DNA from 2 places in the Arthrobacter sp. MP_M4 genome. Region 2 is predicted to be linked to the other one. Evidence: riboswitches for the same ligand, from Rfam matches in the RefSeq annotation. Region 2 holds a riboswitch; the other holds the start of a gene.

Region 1 (9,595 bases), on a different contig from region 2:
AACGTGCGCAACGCGGACGACGCCGCCCAGCTGCGCAAGGACGTCCGCGACACGGAAGCGGGGCTGATCAGAATCATGGGCACCAAGGCAGAACTGTCGGCACTGAACCAGGAGGTGGGCGCATGATGCAACTCGTCCTGGCCGTGACCGCGGTGGTGCTGTCGCTGGCCGCCGGAGGAGCGATCATCCGGATCGCGCGGGGCCCGTCGCTGCTGGACCGGGTGCTCGCCGCGGACGTGCTGCTGGCCATCGTCGGCGCTGCCCTGTGCATTGACATGGCCGTGAACCGGCACCTCAACAACCTCATGCTGCTGGTGGCGGTGTCCCTCATCGGGTTCGTCGGCTCCGTAACAGTTGCCCGCTTTGTGGCCGACCGGCGGGAGAAAACGCGTGAATCCTGAGCCTTTTTCCGGTGACACCGTCATAGACGCCGTTTCGGCAGTCTTTCTGCTGGTCGGTGCCCTGATGTCGCTCGCGGCGGCCGTAGGCCTGCTCCGCTTTCCGGACCTGATGAGCAGGATGCACGCGGCCACCAAGCCCCAGGTGCTGGGACTGTTCCTGCTGCTGTCCGCGCTGGGCCTGCAAATGCGCACCTGGTGGGTGTGGCCCGTGCTGGTGGTGGCCTGGATCTTCCAGCTGCTCACGGTGCCGGTATCGGCCCATATGGTGGGCCGGGCCGGCTACCGGACAAAGCACCTGCATCCTGAGCTGCTCAGCACGGATGAACTGGAGGCCGTGGTGCAGCAGGCGGCCGGCAAACGCGGCTTCACCGACGACGCCGGCGGGCCCGCCGCCGGGCGGTAAGGCTGGATGAGGCGCCCTGGATCAGGCGCCCTGGATGATGCGCCCTGGACCAGGCGCCTAAACCAGTTCCTGGGTCTTGGCGAAGCGGGTCACCGCGCGCTGGGTGCCGCGGTTGGCGAGGACCTGGATGATGGCGCTGACAGACGCGGAGATCAGGGCGAAGGTCAGGGCGGAGCGCAGGGTGGTGGGAACGTCGTCGTCGTGGCCCTTGGGCGGCTTGTTGCCCGTGGACTTCTCCCAGACCGTGTCAACGAGTTTGGTGCCGACAAAGCCGGCGAGCAGGCTGATGCCGGTGCCGAGCAGTTTGATAAAAATGTTCATTCTTCGCAACTCCTAGCGGGAGGAAACAGGGCTTCCCCTAGCCTAGCGTTCCCCGCCCCGCGCTCCAGACAGGGCAGTCCGCGGTGCGGGAACCCGCCGGGGTGCCCCTTCCGGCGGCTATTTCCCGGCCGGGGTGGTGCGTTTGCGGAAGGTTCCGGCGATGGAGAGTTTGCTCGAGTACTGGATGGACCCGTACCGGAAGAGGTGGACGGCGAGGCGGAGGATGAGGAATCCGGTCAGGAACAGCTCGACGATGATGATCGTGGACTCGAGCGGGCTGAGGGTCCCGAAGCTGTTCCGGAGCAGGCCCGTGACGGGGGCGGAAAGCGGGAAGTAGGTGAAGATCTGCACGATGGGGGCGCGCGGATCGGAGATGATCAGGCTGATCGCATAGAACGGCACGAAGATCAGGGCCATCAGGGGCCCGAAGATGGTGCCTCCGTCTTTGGCGGTCGGCATGATGGCACCGATGGCGACCAGGACTCCGGTGAAAACCATGAAGCCTCCGATGAGCAGCAGCGCGCCGACGATCATGGTCCCCGGGTCGAAAGTGATGCTCGACAGGTCAAGATCGGGGATGGCCAGCTTGTCCCGGAAGTAAAGGAACCCAACGGCGATCGGCGTCAGGAAGACCAGGATCTGCACGACTCCGACCATGAAGAGGGCAATGACTTTGCCGATGATCAGGGTGGTGGGGTTCAGAGTGGTCAGGATCATCTCGGTGACGCGGTTCTCCTTTTCCTCCAGGGTGGAGTTGAGCATCTGGTTGGAGAGCAGAATGATCGAGACGTAGAAGATCAGCAGGAACATCAGCGGCGGTATCGCTGAGCCGAAGCCGCCCGTCGGCTGACCGTCCTTAAAGGTGACGGCTTCGGTTTTGACGTTTCCGCTGGCCGCGGCAATCAACTGCGGGGAGCCCACCTGGGCCTGGGCCGACGCGGCGAGCAGCTGTTTGGCGACGGCGTCGTACTTGCCGTTCTCGAAGATCCCTTTGTCGGCTCCGTAGACCTTCACCGGCTGCGCCGCGGGCTCGGCGGGGTAGACGAAGTACGCGTCCGTCACCCCGGCTTTCACGTCCTCCAGGGCGCGGGCGGGGTCCTCGGCCGGTCTGCCACCCATGGCCGCGGCGATGTCCGCGCTGACGAGGGCGGAACTATCGGTGTAGGTGAAGGCCACGGCGGCGGTCTTCTGGGCGTCGGCGCTGGCCGCGGTGGAGGAGTTGCTCAAATAGATGAGCGCGAACACGACAGCCATCACCACCGGGATCGACAGGGTGGCGATCCAGAAGGCGCGCTTTTTCATGGTGCGGGTGAACTCGAAGTCCACCACCGTGCGAAGGTTATGCCGGGCAAAGGGCCGCTTGGGCGGGACCGGCGTCGGCCGCGCCGGGACCGGGGCCGGACGCTGGGTGGATGTTTGGTGTGCCACGGTTTTCAGACCTCCGCCATTTCATGGTTGTCGCCATAGACCTTGATGAAGACTTCGTCCAGGGAGGTCCTGGCGGTGGTGAAGGACCGCACGGCCACGCCCTGGCTGATGAGTTCCCGCAGGACCGTCGCCTGGTCTCCGCCGGGGCGGGGGGAGAGCTCCGCGTCACCGCCGGCGGCGGTGACGATGTCGTACAGGGCCGAGGCCGGCAGCACGCCGTCGTAGGAGAGCCGGTAGACGGTTCCACCGAATTGTTCCTGGACTTCGGCAACGGTGCCGTAGGCGCGGGAGGTGCCGTCTTTCAGCAGGATCACCCGGTCGCAGAGCCGTTCGACCTCTTCCATCTGGTGGGTGACCATGATGACGGTGGCACCGGCGCGTTTTTGGTCTTCAATAATGTCCATCAGGAGGCGCCGGTTGACCGGGTCGAAGCCTTTGGTGGGTTCGTCCAGGATGAGCAGTTCGGGATCGTTCATGATGGTCACGCCGAGCTGGATTTTTTGCTGCTGCCCGCCGGAGAGCTTGTCCAGCCGCATGCCCGCCTTGTCCGGCAGGCCCACCCGTTCCAGGTACTCCCGGGACCAGGACTTCGCGTGGGTCTTGTCCAGGCCTTTGAGCCGGCCGAAATAGACCATCACATCCAGCACGGACTCTTTCTTGTACAGGCCACGTTCCTCCGGCAGGTACCCGAGCCGCGCCCCGTCCTGCGGGGCGAAGGGCTTGCCGCCGATGTGCAGGGTCCCGGCGGTCGGCTGGTAGATGCCCAGCAAAGCCCGCAGCGTGGTGGTCTTCCCGGAGCCGTTGCTGCCCAGGAACCCGAACGTTTCCCCGGCCCGGACATCGAAGGAGAGGTCCCGGATGACGGTTGTGTCCCCGAAGTCCATTCGAAAATCCTGAATGTGTACCAGCGGCTCGGCCGCCCCGCTCCCCAACGTCATGCCATAACCCTAACCGGAGGCGACGCCGGCGGCGGGATGAAGCGGCAGAGATCGGTCGACGCCGCCGGCGGTCCGGCGCCCGGAGCGGGCCGCCGGATGAACCACGGCGCGCGGGTGTAAACTGGGCCACGCCCACAAGGGCAATTTAGATACGACAGGGGAGCGCCGCCGTCGGGCATTTCCGGAAAAATCCGGGGACACCACAGGTGGGCGCTGAGAGTGCGGACAGCCGCAGACCCTCGAACCTGATCCGGTTAGTACCGGCGCAAGGGAGTCGAGTTCTCAGAGTGTTCCCGGTGGCGGCGGAAGCCGTGGACCGGGTCACTCTCCCCTCCTGTTCCTCAGGAGGACGAAATGACTGACACATCTGCAAAGCACGAGTTCGGCAAGCAGGAATCAACCACCCCCGGGTCCGCCGCGACCCCCGCCCGGCGGACGCACGCCTGGCGCGTGGTGGACATTGTGCTGGCGGCGTTGATCGCCGTGGCTGGCGGCGTGATTTTCTGGGCTTGGTCCCAGGGCGCAAATCTTATCTCCGCGCCCGTCAATGCGTTTTACCCGCCGCTCACCGGGCTCTACTCCGGCGGCTGGATGATTCCGGCGGTGCTGGGCATGCTGGTTATCCGGAAGCCGGGCGCGGCGGTGTTCTGTGAAACCGTGGCCGCCACGGGTGAGCTGATCATGGGCTCCCAGTACGGCGCCTCCGTCCTGTTCTCAGGCTTCCTGCAGGGCCTTGGCGCCGAACTCATCTTCGCCGCGTTCCTCTACAAGAGGTTCAACCTGCCGGTGTCACTGCTGGCCGGCGCGGGTGCGGGCCTGTTCTGCGGCTTGAACGACTCCTTCCTCCCGTGGGGCTGGAACGTCGCCTACGAAGCCGGTGACAAATTCGCCTACATCATCTTCTGCGCCATTTCCGGGGCCGTGATCGCCGGCGGACTGTCCTGGCTCGCCACCCGCGGCCTGGCCAGGACCGGGGTGCTGGCTTCCTTCGCGTCCCGGAAGGCGGCATCGGAACCAGTGTTCTCCTGATGCCGGCAGACCACGCCGCCCGCCCAGCCGCGGTCACTGCCCGCGGCTGGGGCTGGCGGCACGCCGGCAGGCCCCGGCCCGCCATCAGGGGCCTGGACCTGGACATCCAGCCGGGGGAGCGGGTGCTGTTGCTGGGCCCTTCAGGTGCCGGCAAATCGACGTTGCTTCATGCCCTGGCCGGGGTGCTCGGCGACAGCTCCACCGGGGAGGCCGGCCGCGGCAGCGATCCTGCGGACGACGGGAACGACGCGGACGAGTCAGGCAGCCTGCTGATCGACGGTGCCGCGCCCCGGGCAGCGCGCGGCCGGGCCGGTTTAATGCAGCAGGACCCGGAGACCCAGGTGGTACTCTCGCGGCTCGGCGATGACGTCGCCTTCGGCGCGGAAAACCTCTCCGTCGCGCCAGAGGACATCTGGCCCCGCGTGGCGGAAGCGCTCGAGGACGTCGGGCTGGGCGGGCTGCCGCTGAATCACCCGACGTCGGCACTGTCCGGCGGTCAGAAGCAGCGGCTGGCGCTCGCCGGGATCCTCGCTATGCGGCCCGGGCTGATCCTGCTGGACGAACCCACCGCCAACCTGGACCCGGCCGGCGTCCTGGAAGTCCGCGACGCCGTCGGCCGCTGCCTGGACAAGACCGGCGCCACTTTGGTGGTGGTGGAACACCGCGTCGCGGTCTGGAAGGACCTCGTGGACCGGATCGTGGTGCTGCAGCGCGGTTCGGCCACGGAGTCCGCCGTATTGATCGACGGGCCACCGGACCGGGTCCTGGCGCAGGCGCGGGATTTGCTCACCGCCGCAGGCGTCTGGGTGCCCGGTTACGTGCCGCCGGCCAGGGCGCGCCGGACGTTGTCCGCTGAACCGGGTTCCGGCGTCAAAGGCGCGGGCCATCTGCTGCTGGCAGCGGAGGACCTGGCCGTCTCCCGGGAACGGCCAGGGCGAGCGGGATTCCGCGGCGGCTTCCGGCCGATTCCGCCGGTGCCCGTACAAAAGGGGATCACCGCCCAGGTCCGCGCGGGAGAAGCGCTGACCATCACCGGACCGAACGGTTCAGGGAAATCCACCTTCGCCCTGACCCTCGCCGGCCTGCTCGCGCCTGTGGCGGGCAAGGTCTCCGCCACCCTGGAGCTAGGCGCAGGCGCCGGAATCGATCCCTACCGGTGGAAGGCGCAGCAACTGATCGCGAGGATCGGCACCGTGTTCCAGGAACCCGAACACCAGTTCGTCACCGGCCGGGTGATCGATGAGCTGATGTTCGGGCCCCGGCACCTGGGCCGAGGCGAAGACCGCGTGGACGAACTGCTGGCGCGGCTCCGGCTGACTGAGCTCGTGGACGCCAATCCCTACACGCTCTCCGGCGGTGAGAAGCGGCGCCTGTCCGTCGCCACCGTCCTCGCAGCCCATCCCCGGGTGCTGATCCTGGACGAGCCCACCTTCGGCCAGGACGCCAACACCTGGGCCGAACTGGCCTCCTTCCTCTCCGAACTCCTCGACGGCGGCACCGCCGTCGTGTCCGTGACGCACGATGCCGAGTTCAGCGAGGTCCTTGGCGGCACCGAACTGCGGCTCCCGGTGGCTGAACCCGGCGGCCCTGAGCCGCGCGACGCCGGACACGGGACCCCCGGGAAGGTTGCCACGCCATGAGGCAGGAATTGACGGTGGGCGGAAACCACGCCCTGCTGACCCGGTCCAACCCCCTGGCGAAATTCGCTGCGGTCATGCTCATCACGATCGTGCTGGCGCTGTCCATCGACTGGGTGTCCGCCTCGGTGGCGCTCGCCCTGCTGCTGGCGCTGCTTCCGCTGGCCGGGCTGACACCCGGCCGGCTCTGGCAGCGGGGCTGGCCGCTGATCCTGGCCGCGGCGTTAGGTGGTTGGAGCACCACCATCCTGGCACCGGACCACGGGAGCATCCTGCTCGACGCCAGAATCTGGTCGATCAGCGAAGGGTCCCTCGAACTCGGGCTCGGCTTTCTGATCCGTGGTCTGGCCATCGCGCTTCCGGCAATATTGCTGATGAGCTGTACAGATCCTACGGACCTGGCGGACGCCCTCGCCCAGAGAGCGGGACTGCCGCACCGCTTCGTCCTGGGGACGCTGGCCGCGATGCGGCTCGTCGGCCTGATGGCCGAGGAGTGGCAGACCATCGGGATGGCGCGCCGCGCCCGCGGCGTGGGCTCCCACGGGAATCCGCTGCAACGTCTCCGCGCCACCCTCGGGCAGAGCTTCGGATTGCTGGTCCAGGCCGTCCGCCGGGCTTCCCGCCTCGCGGTCACCATGGAGGCCCGGGGCTTCGGCGGCGAGCAACGCACCTGGGCCCGTCGGTCCACCTTCAGCGCCCTGGATCTCTGGGTGGCTCTTGGCGGGCTGCTGATCGCTGGTGCCGCCGTCGCCACTGCGCTGGCGGCAGGAACCTGGAACATGGTCTTCCTCGCACAGCACTGACGTCGGTATCGCACAATGCGGGTATCACTGTGACATTCACGGCAAAACAGCGGGAATGCCCGGCGACAATACGTCATGCATGATATTTTCTTGGAATGACTCAAGAGACTGCTGAACATGTTGGCGCCCTGCTCCGCGAAGCCCGCGGACAAAAGGGGTGGACCCAGGGGCAGCTCGCGTCCGAGCTGGGAACCAGCCAGAGCGCCATCGCCCGCATGGAACAGGGCAAGCAAAACCTCAGCCTGAAGATGATCCAGCGGCTGGAAGCGATCTTCGGCCGGAGCATCGTCAAGGTGGGACGGCCTGCGATGACGCATCTCCGGGTCGAGGGCGGCAGGACCCTGTCCGGTTCCGTGGACGTCAACAGCAGCAAGAATGCCGGCGTCGCCTTGCTCTGCGCCAGCCTGATCAACCGCGGCACCACCATCCTGCGCCGCCTGGCGCGGATCGAGGAGGTCAACCGGATTGTCGAGGTCCTGACGAGCATCGGCGTCGACTGCACGTGGCTGAACGCCAACGACCTGCAGATCCGCCGTCCCGTCACGCTGGATCTGGACTCGATGGACATCGAAGCGGCCCGCCGGACCCGCAGCGTCATCATGCTGCTGGGCCCGCTCCTGGACGAAGCCGGGGAATACCGGCTGCCGTACGCCGGCGGCTGTGACCTGGGCACCCGCACGGTGCAGCCGCACATGCAGGCCCTGCGCCAATTCGGGCTCAGCGTCGACGCGAAGTCCGGCTTCTATGCCGTGCAGGCTCCGCCGTCGGACGGGCACGACCGTTCCTTCGTGCTCAGCGAACGCGGTGATACCGTAACCGAAAACGCGATCATGGCCGCCGCCCACCGCAGCGGCACCACGATCATCCGCAACGCAAGCCCCAACTACATGGTCCAGGACCTCTGCTTCTACCTGCAGATGCTGGGCATCGGGATCGAGGGAGTGGGAACCACCACGCTGAAGATCACCGGCCGTCCGTCGGTCGACGTGGACGTGGAATACTTCCCTTCCGAGGACCCGATCGAGGCGATGAGCCTCATCACCGCCGGCATCGTCACGAACTCGGAAGTCACGGTCCGGCGCGTGCCGATCGAATTCATGGAAATCGAGCTCGCCACGCTGGCGCAAATGGGCCAGCACCTGGAGGTGTCCGGGGAATACGTGGCCCGGAACGGCCGCACCAGGCTGGTGGACGTCACCACCCGGCCCTCGGAACTGCGCGCTCCGGAAGATAAGATCCACCCCATGCCGTTTCCCGGGCTGAACATCGACAACCTGCCCTTCTTCGCTGTAATCGCCGCAAACGCCCAAGGCCAGACGATGATCCACGACTGGGTCTATGACAACCGGGCGATTTACCTGACCGAGCTGAACAAGCTCGGCGCCCAGGTGCAGCTGCTGGACCCGCACCGGATTTACGTCAACGGGCCGACCAAATGGCGTGCGGCCGAGGTCGGCTGCCCGCCTGCCCTCCGCCCCGCGGCCTGCCTGCTGCTGGCGATGCTCGCCGCCCGAGGAGTCTCCGAACTGCGCAACATCTACGTGATCGAGCGCGGCTACGAGGACCTGGCCGAACGGCTCAACACCATCGGAGCAAAGATCGAGTACTTCCAGGACTGATGGTTTCGGCGGATCCTGCCGCACAATAGAACCATGCGCACCTTCGGCGTGGAGGAAGAACTGCTCATCGTGGATCCCGGAACCGGGAGGCCGCTGCCCCTCGCCGACGTGGTGCTGCCCTGCCTGCTCCCGCCAGGGCCGGCCCCCGGCCGTACCGGGCAGGATGCCCGACCGCTGCCGCAGGCGGAACACACGGATCCCGACTTCAGCTTCGAGCTCAAGCTCGAACAGATCGAAACCCAGACGCGGCCGTGCCTGGGTTACCTGGAACTGCTTGGGCAGCTCCGGTGCGGCCGGGCCCGCGCGGACCGCGCTGCCCGGTTGCACGGGGGCCGCGTCGCTGCCCTCGCGACCTCTCCGCTCGGTTCCGCCTCGCACCTGACGCCGAAGCAACGCTATATGACCATGCAGCAGCGCTTCGGGCTCACTGTCCGGAACCAATTGACGTGCGGGCTGCATGTCCACGTCCTGGTGGACTCCCCAGAGGAGGGCGTGGCGGTGATGGACCGGATCCGGGACAAGCTTGCCGTGCTTATTGCCCTCAGCGCGAACTCCCCGTACTGGAACGGCGTGGAGTTAGGATTCGAAAGCTACCGCACCCAGGCCTGGAACCGCTGGCCCGGATCGGGTCCCACCATGATCTTCGGCAGTCTGCCGGCCTACCGCCGGGTTGTGGCCCGGCTGGTGGAAACCGGCGTCCTCATGGACGAGGGGATGGTCTATTTTGATTCGCGGCTGTGCCGGCATCACCCCACGCTGGAGATCCGGGTTGCCGATGTGTGCCTGCGGGCCGAGGACGCAGCGCTGATCGCTGTTCTGGTGCGTGCCCTGGTCGAATCGGCGTCGCGGGAATGGAATGACGGAGTGGATCCGGCCCCGGTGCCGACGCTGCTGCTGCGGATGGCTGCGTGGCAGGCCAGCAACTGTGGACTCCGCGGGCACCTGCTGGACTTCGGGACCTTCAACCCGGCTCCGGCGGGGGAAGTGGTCCGGGCGCTGGTGGACCTCGTGGCCCC
Region 2 (9,595 bases):
CATCGACGCAGCACTAGAGGTAGCTTCGCGGCACGGCTGCCATCCGCTTCGCGGCGTGGCAACATATCGGGACATCTACAAGCTCACGTACCTGCGCGGCCCGAGCGGCATTCTGGTGATGCTGGCTGAGGATCTGACGAGGAACCGACGATCGTTCGATGAAGGATAAGTTGTCACCAGGCCCCGATCGGGCGTTGCGCCGACTCACCATGGCTGAAGTGAAGCGGTCCCGGGCTGGGTTGTCCGCAACCGCTTGCCTTCGGGTGCCGGTGTATCTGGCGGGGTGGTCAGCGTGTCAAAGACGACGGCGCGTTTAGACTCATAGGCGCCTAGTGAAGCCGGCGAACCGGTGCCAGTCACCGATCTCGACGGCGAGACCGAACGCGCTCAGGGGCGAGATCCCGCGCAGGCACTCCAGAGACCGGACCACGGACGTATATTCGCGCTGTTAGTCATCGCTGTCATGGCCTCGTCCTGCCGGATGGTCGACGACGCCGGGGGGGCTGGGAACTCATGCTGCCTGCCTGGCCGCACCGCATCCGAGATAGCACCGGACATCCCGCCGCCGGTCCGATTTGGTCAGTGCTGACGGCTCCCGGGGTCCGCGCGAGGACCAGGACGCCGCTGTCATGGCGGGCCAGGACGCCGCGGCCGGCGCCGTCGGGGACTACTGGACCCTGTGACGGCAATCGGCCCTTCATCGCCGACAGTCCGGATGATGACAGCTGCCAGAACCAGGATGATGCCGAGAACAATGAGAATCCAGGTTGGAATTGCCGCCGCGGCGATGGACTGGTTGCAGGCGGCTTCGGCGCCGACGCCGCCAAGGGAGTCATAGTAGGCCGCTGTGAAGTTGTCCGCCCGGAAGACGCTTCCGCACATATTGCCGACCTTCTGGGACCCGAGAAAGATGCCGGCACCGGCTGCCAAGGGTCCGAAGACGAAAAGCCAGGTCCAAACGCGGCGTGTGAGTGAGATGTTGTGATTCCCGGACATGGTTTCCCCACTGAATTTCTCCCGAATAATGCTGGGGGAAGCATATCGGCGCGGACGGTCCGGCGCCGCACACAGAAGGTCGTACGCCATCAACAAGAATCTGCCGGCGAGTCCAACAGCGGCCGGGAGGACAGCATTGAGGAGGCCATGTTTACACTCAGGCCGTGTTTACACTCAGGCCAGGACGTGCACATCAACCTTGCAAACCAAGGCGCCTCCTTGAGCTGCGCGTCCGGCCCGTAGCGATCTGCGGGGAGGGAGACTCACAAGATCGGGGAGTAGTTGTTGCTCGGTAGTCCCTTTCAGGAAGCATTGTGGGGTCTGCGGGCGCCCGTTTCTCTGCACCGGGCACGGAAAGGTTAGGGTGGGGGTAGTGACACGGGGTGCTGTCCGCCTACGGAGCAGCTGAGAATCCACACCCGTTGAACCTGATCTAGTTCGAACTAGCGAAGGGATGTCGCGAATGGCTATTCGCTATACATCGGCTGACTGTGCTCAGCTGCTTAAAGAATTGAGGGTCCAGAGCCCTCTGGTTCAGTGTCTCACCAATGCCGTGGTCAGCAACTTCACGGCGAATGTCCTGCTGGCGATCGGAGCGGCGCCGGCGATGGTGGACATTCCCTCCGAATCTGGGGAGTTCGCCTCCGTGGCCTCCGCGGTCCTGATCAATCTGGGGACTCCCCGGGAAGAACAGCGGGCCGCGATGGTCGAAGCCGCACAGGCTGCCGATGCTGCCGCAACCCCCTGGGTACTGGATCCGGTGGCCATCGGAGCCCTGTCCGTCCGTACCTCCTTGGCTCATCAGCTTGTTGGACTTCGCCCGCGAATCATCCGCGGCAACGCTTCGGAGATTTTGGCTTTGGCTGGAGCGGGGGCCGGGGGTCGGGGAGTGGATTCGACGGAGGATTCCTTGGCGGCCCTGGGAGCTGCGAAACGTCTGGCTGCTTCCTCTTCCTCAACGGTGGCGGTGTCTGGCGCCGTGGACTTGATCGTGGGGCCCGACGGGGAGGCGGTGGGCGTGGCGAACGGGCACCCCCTCCTGACCAGGGTGACCGGTGGTGGGTGTGCTTTGGGCGCGGTGATGGCCGCCTTCGCTGCTTTGACCGACGATCCGCTGCTGGCGGCGACGGCGGCCACCGGTGTTTATACCGTGGCAGCGGAGCAGGCGGCGGTGCGGGCCCAAGGCCCGGGAAGTTTTGCTCTGGAGTTTGTGGATCGGTTGTCGGGAATCACTTCCGATGACGTTGTCGCGGGACTGAACCTCCGCCGCGCCGTCGCGGCGGATGGCATTCGATGACGCGCCCGGGCGCCGGAACAAGTTCCGGACAGCACTGGGCGCCGACATTTAAGCCTCAACTACGGCGATACCTGCCCGTGTACCTAGTGACTGATACGCGCCAATGCGGCCCGCGGACGGTGCCTGCTGTTGTGGCATCAGCGGTGGCGGGGGGCGCGACTCTTGTGCAGGTGCGCGACAAGGAAAGCTCTTCCCGGGAGCTGCTGCATCTGCTGATGGCCGTTGCCGAATCAGTTGGCAACCGCGTCCCCGTGCTGATTAATGACCGCATAGACATATTCCTGGCCGCTCGGGCGGCAGGAGCACAAGTGGCCGGAGTCCATGTCGGCCAGTCCGACCTTCCCGCCGAGCTCATCCGCACCCTCGTGGGTCCGGAAGCTATCGTCGGATTGAGCGCGGCAACCGATTTGGAGATCCGGACGGCCCACGAGCTATCTGCTGGGACCGTGGACTATTTGGGAGTCGGCGCCGTCCACGCCACCGCCACGAAGGCCGATCATCCCCGACCGGTGGGGATCGAGGGCTTCGGCGCCCTGATCGCTTCAAGCACTCTCCCGTGCGTGGCGATCGGCGGGATCACCTTAACTGATGTACGCCCACTGCGTGACGCCGGCGCTGCCGGCGTCGCCGTCGTCTCCGCGGTCTGCGCATCCGATGATCCCCGAGCCGCATCCGGGCTGCTGAAGGAGCAATGGTGTCTCTAGAGAGTTCAATTCCGCGCGTCCTCAGCATCGCCGGAACAGATCCGACGGGGGGTGCCGGTATTCAGGCTGACCTGAAAAGTGTGGCCGCAATGGGCGGGTACGGGATGGCGGTAGTCACGTCGCTGGTGGCACAGAACACCCGCGGCGTCCGCTCCATGCATACACCGCCCGCACAATTTCTCAGCGAACAGCTCAACGCCGTCAGTGATGACGTGACAATCGATGCGGTGAAGATCGGCATGCTCGGAGATGCCGCAACGATCGCAGTCGTCCGGGACTGGCTCCGCCGTGTGCGGCCCCCACATGTGGTTCTGGATCCCGTCATGGTCGCCACCAGTGGAGACAGGCTCCTGGCCGCCGACGCCGAAGCCGCGCTTAGAGAGTTCGTGGGGGAAGTGGGCCTGGTGACCCCTAACCTTCCCGAGCTCGCAGTCCTCGTCGACGAACCAGTCGCCTGTAACTGGGCGACGGCAATCGAGCAGGCCAGAAAATTGTCCCTGGCCTGCGGGATCGTGGTGCTCGTCAAGGGCGGCCATCTGAGCGGCGAATCCAGTCCCGACGCACTCGTTGATGCCACCGGCCAGCTACTTGGTACCGACGGGGGAGTCGTGGAGTTCGTGTCCCCCCGGGTGGCCACGAAGAATACGCACGGGACCGGGTGTTCGCTGTCTTCCGCCGTCGCTACGGTCATGGCACGCACTGGTGATTGGACCGTTGCTGTTTCCCAGGCGAAAGACTGGCTGCAGGACGCCCTGAACCATGCTGATGAATTGCAAGTCGGCCAAGGCAACGGGCCGATCCACCACTTCCATCGACTCTGGACCGCAACAGAGGCAACACCGGGTGTCTCGCCGCAGCCACCATCACGACACCACCGGAAAGAAACGGTCCACGCATTCGAGTCTTTCGTCCCGAAGGGGGCTTCTACCTGGAGCGAACCCAATCGAGCGAAAGAATAGGCCCGGAATGCCGCTGCACGTGGTTGATGGGTTCGATTGGGAAAGACGTGGGCCTTCGCAAAAAGCTAGGTACGAAGCACCACAAACCCCGCTAGTGCCATAAGAGCAGAGCGACGCCACAGGCGACACTCACGGCGACCAGTATTGGAGCAGCTACGAGGAAGGCTGAACCGAGTCGGGAGGCACTGGAGCCGTGACCCCGCAGAGAGGTCGCCCAAAGGGCCGGGACCGTGAAGATCAGGATCGAGTGCCCCCAACAGCGCAGTGACGCCTCTGGACGGCTGAAAATGACAAGAGGGTTTGGGCGCGGGCATTCAACCCGGATTGGCCGAGATATTGGCCGCAACCGTCGTACCATACGGTGGACGTAACCCGAGAGAGGACTCCACACATGGCATGCGACGGCTGCACGACATCTTCACAACTCGACTTCGATTTCAGCATGGCCTTTCAACCGATCTATGACGCCGTTGCCGATCGCGTATGGGGCTACGAGGCGCTGGTCAGAGGATTGTCGGGCGAGGGTGCTTTTGACGTCCTGTCAAAGGTCTCACCGGAACAGAAGTACCGCTTCGATCAAGACTGCCGCATCAAAGCAATCGAACTGGCATCGCGCCTGTATCCTGCGGGCGAGGATCTAAAGCTGTCCATCAACTTCATGCCGAACGCGGTCTACGAACCGGCAGCATGCCTTCGTGCAACCCTGCTTGCAGCCGGGCGATGCAGCTTTCCGACGTCGTCAATCATGTTCGAGTTCACGGAGAACGAGGAGGTCGCGGATACCGCCCACCTTCTGAATATCATTACCGAATATCGCAAGCACGGTTTTACCACCGCCATCGACGACTTTGGCGCCGGCCATGCGGGCCTGGGGCTATTAGTAGACTTCCAGCCAGACCTGATCAAGATCGACATGAAGCTGATCAGGGGGATCGACACCAGCCCTGCCCGTCAGGCCGTTGTTGCTGGCATCGTCGGCATAACCAGAGAGCTCGACATCACGGTGCTCGCAGAAGGCATCGAGACAGAAGCGGAGTTCCTGGTTCTGCAGAAAACCGGCATCCGCCTGTTCCAAGGATATTGGTTTGCGAGGCCGGAATTCGAGGCGCTTCCGCGGGTACATGCCGACGTCACCGCTGCCGCTTAGCGTTCAGCGGATTCCTCCGGTGGAGTACGTGAGCAAGAACCGGGCGCCTCCAGGGATTTGGCCCTTGTCTCGGGCTTCCAAACTCCGATGTGGAATCGGGGAACAGGAGCTCGTCTAGGATCCTGGGAGGCGCAAGATGACAGGGGCAACGTTGATGACCCATAGGACTATTCCAGCGGCGATCAACACCAATAACAGGCCCACGCCAAGCAGGATCAGGGGCGCGTTTTCACGGGTCCAAAAGCGGTGTTTTGGTGACATCGATGACACCTCACTGTCAGGTTCCGAGCGGGCGGATTTACTGATCCCGCCGCTGGGCGTGGTGTTCGCGCGGTTTCGGGCCTGCTGGACTCCGCCAATAGCAGCCTGTCCGTGAGGCGCTGAGCAAGTTGGGGCTTTACGTCGTGGCGCCCGTCCTACAGGGAAAGCCATCGCAGCGAACCACCGACACTCCGGTACGTTGTGTCCGCCGCGGTATCCGCGGCTGCACCAGTTCAAACTATGCTGGGCTCGCCGACTGTGTCCTCCATTGGGATTGCCTGTGGAACCGCTGTGCAAACGGTTCGAGTAGGCACGCCAGCGGGGAGAGCGCGATTTCGCGTCACCTCGCACACCCGGATGTGAAGGGTGCTGTCAAGGGATATCCGGCGCGGATGCGGAAAATCGGACCCCTGGCGTAGTTGAATAGGTCGCCAATATATGTTCAGGTCATGAAAGGCGGGCATTCGAACTTCGCGGCTTGCAGGGTCCCCGGTATCAGCCGGAAAACAAGAAGCCGTTGGCTGAACGGCGCCATGGCCCGCGATGGTGCATCCGGCTTTCAGACATTGTGAAGTTCCTCCAGCGTCCAAGCCAGAACGAGCACGTCTGAACCTGAGAGGGTCATCAGTCCGTAAATGAAGGCGTCCAGGTCCCACGCCTCGGCACGTCCGCCGTTGGCCCAGAAGCCGAGCGAGAGATCCAGCAGAGTGAAGTTTCCGTCGTCCAGGCCGTTCCTGGCGGCCCGGCGCAGAACGTTGACGTCCATTGACTTCCTCCCGTACCGGGCATCTCTCCCGATACCGCGAGCACTTACGACGGCGAAAGTTGGCTCAGCCGAGCGGCCTGATCCTGGCTTCGCGATGCTTGTGCTCAAGCTTTTCCACTGAATCCCGACGGCGCTGGCCTACCGCGCGTACCCGTTGAGGGGACGTTTGCCGGGATGACCTCCAAGCGGGGCTGGTACGAGTTCTTCCAGACCGCCGGGAGAAGAGCGCCATGACAGCGCTTCACGTTCTCGCTTACGTCTGCATAGTCCCACTGTGAGGCGCTCGCCACTAGGGCAGATCGTCCTCCTGCCGGGGCTGACGCCGGGGCAGTTCTCCTTCCGGCGGCGGTGCATCGCACCTCTGGGGGATCAGGTCGGGACACGGTGACCCTCCAGCGCGGATTTTGGTCAACCTGAGAGCATCGAAACCCTGTCCGTGAACTGCTCGATGTTGGAGGCCGACTCGCTCTTCCGGTGGCGGCCGAATTCGTTACCCGTCCTGGAAATCGTTAGCATCTGAATTGGCAGTGCGGGTGGACTTTCCGGCGTCCGACAGCGCCGGCTGATCAGGAACGAGGCATGTGTGCGATCTCAAAATTCAGACCACGGAGATTTGGAAGACATCTATCGGGAACTTCACCGTCACCCGGAATTGTCGTTCCAGGAGCACAACACCGCTGCCTTGGCAGAGAGGGAACTCCGCCGGTTAGGGTTTGACGTCGTTGTTGGCGTTGGCGGTACCGGTGTTGTCGGCGTCCTGATGAACGGCGATGGACCCACGGTGATGCTGCGCGCTGATATGGACGCCCTCCCGGTGAATGAACTGACCGGGCTCGATTATGCAAGCCTGGTGCGGGGAGTCGATCAGGAGGGGCACGACGTTCCAGTGATGCATGCGTGCGGCCATGACATGCACACCACGTGTTTGATTGGGGCAGCGAGACGGCTAGCGGGCGAAAGTGACACATGGACCGGGACACTGGAGGTCTTGTTTCAGCCAGCCGAGGAACTCGGTGCAGGCGCAGCGGCGATGTTGAGCGAGGGATTGTTTGACCGAATCCAGCGCCCTGATATTGTCCTCGGCCAGCACGTCTCGCCTCTTCCTGCCGGCGTTGTTGCCCTCCAGCCGGGACCGGCGTTTGCTGCGTCCGATGGCATCCGAATCACCCTTTACGGGCGCGGCGGGCACGGATCCCGACCAGAAACCACTGTCGATCCCGTCGTCATGGCCGCGTCCACCATCCTCCGGCTGCAAACAATCGCGTCCCGGGAAATTGCCGCCACTGACACCCTTGTGCTGACCATCGGATCGGTCCACGCGGGAACGAAAAACAACATCATTCCGGACTCTGCGGAGATCCTCGTCAGCTTGCGGTCCTTCGACCCCGCAGTTCGGGATCGTGCCATCGCGGCGATCCGGCGGATTGTCCACGGCGAATCCGTGAGCGCGGGGGCACCCCGGGAAGCGACCGTCGATATCTACGAGAGTTTCCCCAGCGTTTACAACGATCCCATTGCCGCCGAGCGAACAGGTTCAGCCCTCGCCGGTGTCTTCGGTGAGCAGAATGTGTGGGAACCCGGGCCGGTCACTGGAAGTGAGGATGTTGGAATGCTGGCCCTGGCCGCCGGGGCGCCGTGCAGCTACTGGTTACTGGGAGGAAGCGACCCGGCTCTGTTCGCGGCTGCGGAATCGGTCCAAGACATGAGGAGGATCGTCGGTCAGCAACCCTCGAATCACTCTTCCCACTACGCGCCGGCAATTCAACCCACCCTCAGCGATGGCGTCGACGCCTTGGTCTTCGCCGCCCGCGAGTGGCTGACCCCGGTAAACGCCGAGGCCGCTCTGCCCTGAGGTAGCGGCTGCGTGTGAGGGGGTACGCCGTCCAGCACACGGGCAGGGGAGCGTGCGTGGTCCTTCATCCTGGCCCGGAAGAAACGTGGCCGGGATGAGTGCGCCCGCGTCGACACGCACCGGGCCAGGAAATCGTCCCCGACAAGGAGACGCACAGACGGTTGTGGTCCGACGCTCGCGTCGATGAAGCTGGTGCCGCTCCTTATGGTGTTGACGGATGGTTCCTTGGCCGTTGTAGGGTCGTGGCTACCCGGGGGAGGCGGGTATGGCTTTGTTGCTGTGGTCCGGACGATTCACGTCGTGACGGCTTCGAAGGATTGGCCGCCCGCACTCTCCGCAATGACCCGACCGCTGATCGAGAGACGCGACATGATCGCCGGATAGGGACACGACGGCGCGTTTATCTGCCGGGATTTCGACCGTACGACGGACTGGAGGTTTGTTTTGGCGAAATTGTGGGCCGGTATCGATGCCGGCAAAGCCCATCATCACTGTGTCGTGATCGACGCTGACGGAAACCGTCTGCTTTCGTAGAAAATCCCCAACGACGAACCCGCCCTGCTCGAACTCATCGCCACCGTCCTCAAACTCGGCGACGGAGACGAAGTCATCTGGGCCGCCGACCTGGACCGCGGCGGCCCGGCGCTGCTGATTGCCATCCTCGTCGCCCACGGCCAGAACATCCTCTACATCCACGCCCGGAGCGTCCACCACGCCTCCAAGCTCTACCGCAGCGAATGCAAAACAGACGCCAAAGACGCCGCCGTCATCGCCGACCAGGCCAGGATGCGCCGTGACCTGCAGTCCCTGCGGGCCGGGGACGAGATCAGCACGGGCTTGCGGATTGTCACCGCCCGGCGGGCCGACAAATCCGCGGACCGGGTCCGGGCGGTCAACCGCCTGCAGGCCCAGCTGCTCGAATACTTTCCCGCCCTGGAACGGGCCTTGGACTACAGCCGCTCCAAAGCCGCCCTGCTGCTGCTGACCAACACCGCACCCCGGACGAAATCCGCCGCACCGACCAGGCCGGGCTGCATGCCTGGCTGAAGAAACACGGCACCCGCTCCTCCGCCGCGGTCGCCCAGGCCGCCGTCGACGCCGCGAAATCCCAGCACGCCACCGAGATGCTCTTGAGAATGCCAGGGTTCGGACCCGTCCTCGCCGCCGAGTTCCTCTTCGCGACCGGCGGAGACCTCACCGTCTTCCAGTCCGCCGACCGGTTCGCCGGCGTCGCCGGGCTCGCCCCCGCACCCAGAGACTCGGGCAGGATCACTGGCAACCACCACCGCCCCCGCCGCTACGACCGCCGGCTTCTGCGCGTGTTCTACCTCTCCGGACTCTCGGCCCTGAAAAGCTGCCCCGCCTCCCGCGCCTACTTCGACCGCAAACGCGGTGAAGGCAAGACCCACATCCAAGCCATGCTCTCCGTGGCCCGGCGCCGCCTTAACGTCCTGTGGGCCATGCTCCGCGACGGCACCACCTACACCCCGGTCGCCGTGCAGTCCCCACTCATGGTCGCCTGAAGGGCGCGCGTGGGTCGATCCCAAATATACGAACATGGGCTGCAGTCCAATCCACCGAAGGTCGGTCATGCGGGCGCCGGATTCCAACCC

What was found. Region 2 has a riboswitch for thiamine pyrophosphate ahead of thiM (hydroxyethylthiazole kinase). Riboswitches for the same ligand answer to the same signal wherever they lie in the genome.
Region 1: another riboswitch for thiamine pyrophosphate. It lies ahead of RCH15_RS12555 (ECF transporter S component); the one in region 2 lies ahead of thiM (hydroxyethylthiazole kinase).

What each region holds. Positions count from the first base shown of each region.
Region 1 is NZ_JAXCHX010000016.1:42,687-52,281, forward strand. It holds gene RCH15_RS12525 (Na+/H+ antiporter subunit E) at 1-126, shown strand, start outside; gene RCH15_RS12530 (monovalent cation/H+ antiporter complex subunit F) at 123-401, shown strand; gene mnhG (monovalent cation/H(+) antiporter subunit G) at 391-804, shown strand; gene RCH15_RS12540 (DUF4235 domain-containing protein) at 862-1,125, opposite strand; gene RCH15_RS12545 (ABC transporter permease) at 1,243-2,553, opposite strand; gene RCH15_RS12550 (ABC transporter ATP-binding protein) at 2,559-3,491, opposite strand; TPP riboswitch at 3,638-3,781, shown strand; gene RCH15_RS12555 (ECF transporter S component) at 3,846-4,520, shown strand; gene RCH15_RS12560 (ABC transporter ATP-binding protein) at 4,520-6,160, shown strand; gene RCH15_RS12565 (energy-coupling factor transporter transmembrane component T family protein) at 6,157-6,960, shown strand; gene RCH15_RS12570 (UDP-N-acetylglucosamine 1-carboxyvinyltransferase) at 7,056-8,579, shown strand; gene RCH15_RS12575 (glutamate--cysteine ligase) at 8,613-9,595, shown strand, end outside.
Region 2 is NZ_JAXCHX010000045.1:975-10,569, forward strand. It holds gene RCH15_RS18645 (VOC family protein) at 1-169, shown strand, start outside; partial or broken gene RCH15_RS19170 (IS110 family transposase) at 332-480, opposite strand; gene RCH15_RS18650 (hypothetical protein) at 628-996, opposite strand; TPP riboswitch at 1,366-1,468, shown strand; gene thiM (hydroxyethylthiazole kinase) at 1,451-2,293, shown strand; gene thiE (thiamine phosphate synthase) at 2,290-2,997, shown strand; gene thiD (bifunctional hydroxymethylpyrimidine kinase/phosphomethylpyrimidine kinase) at 2,985-3,956, shown strand; gene RCH15_RS18670 (EAL domain-containing protein) at 4,348-5,103, shown strand; gene RCH15_RS18675 (hypothetical protein) at 5,924-6,130, opposite strand; gene RCH15_RS18680 (amidohydrolase) at 6,714-7,982, shown strand; partial or broken gene RCH15_RS18685 (IS110 family transposase) at 8,427-9,505, shown strand.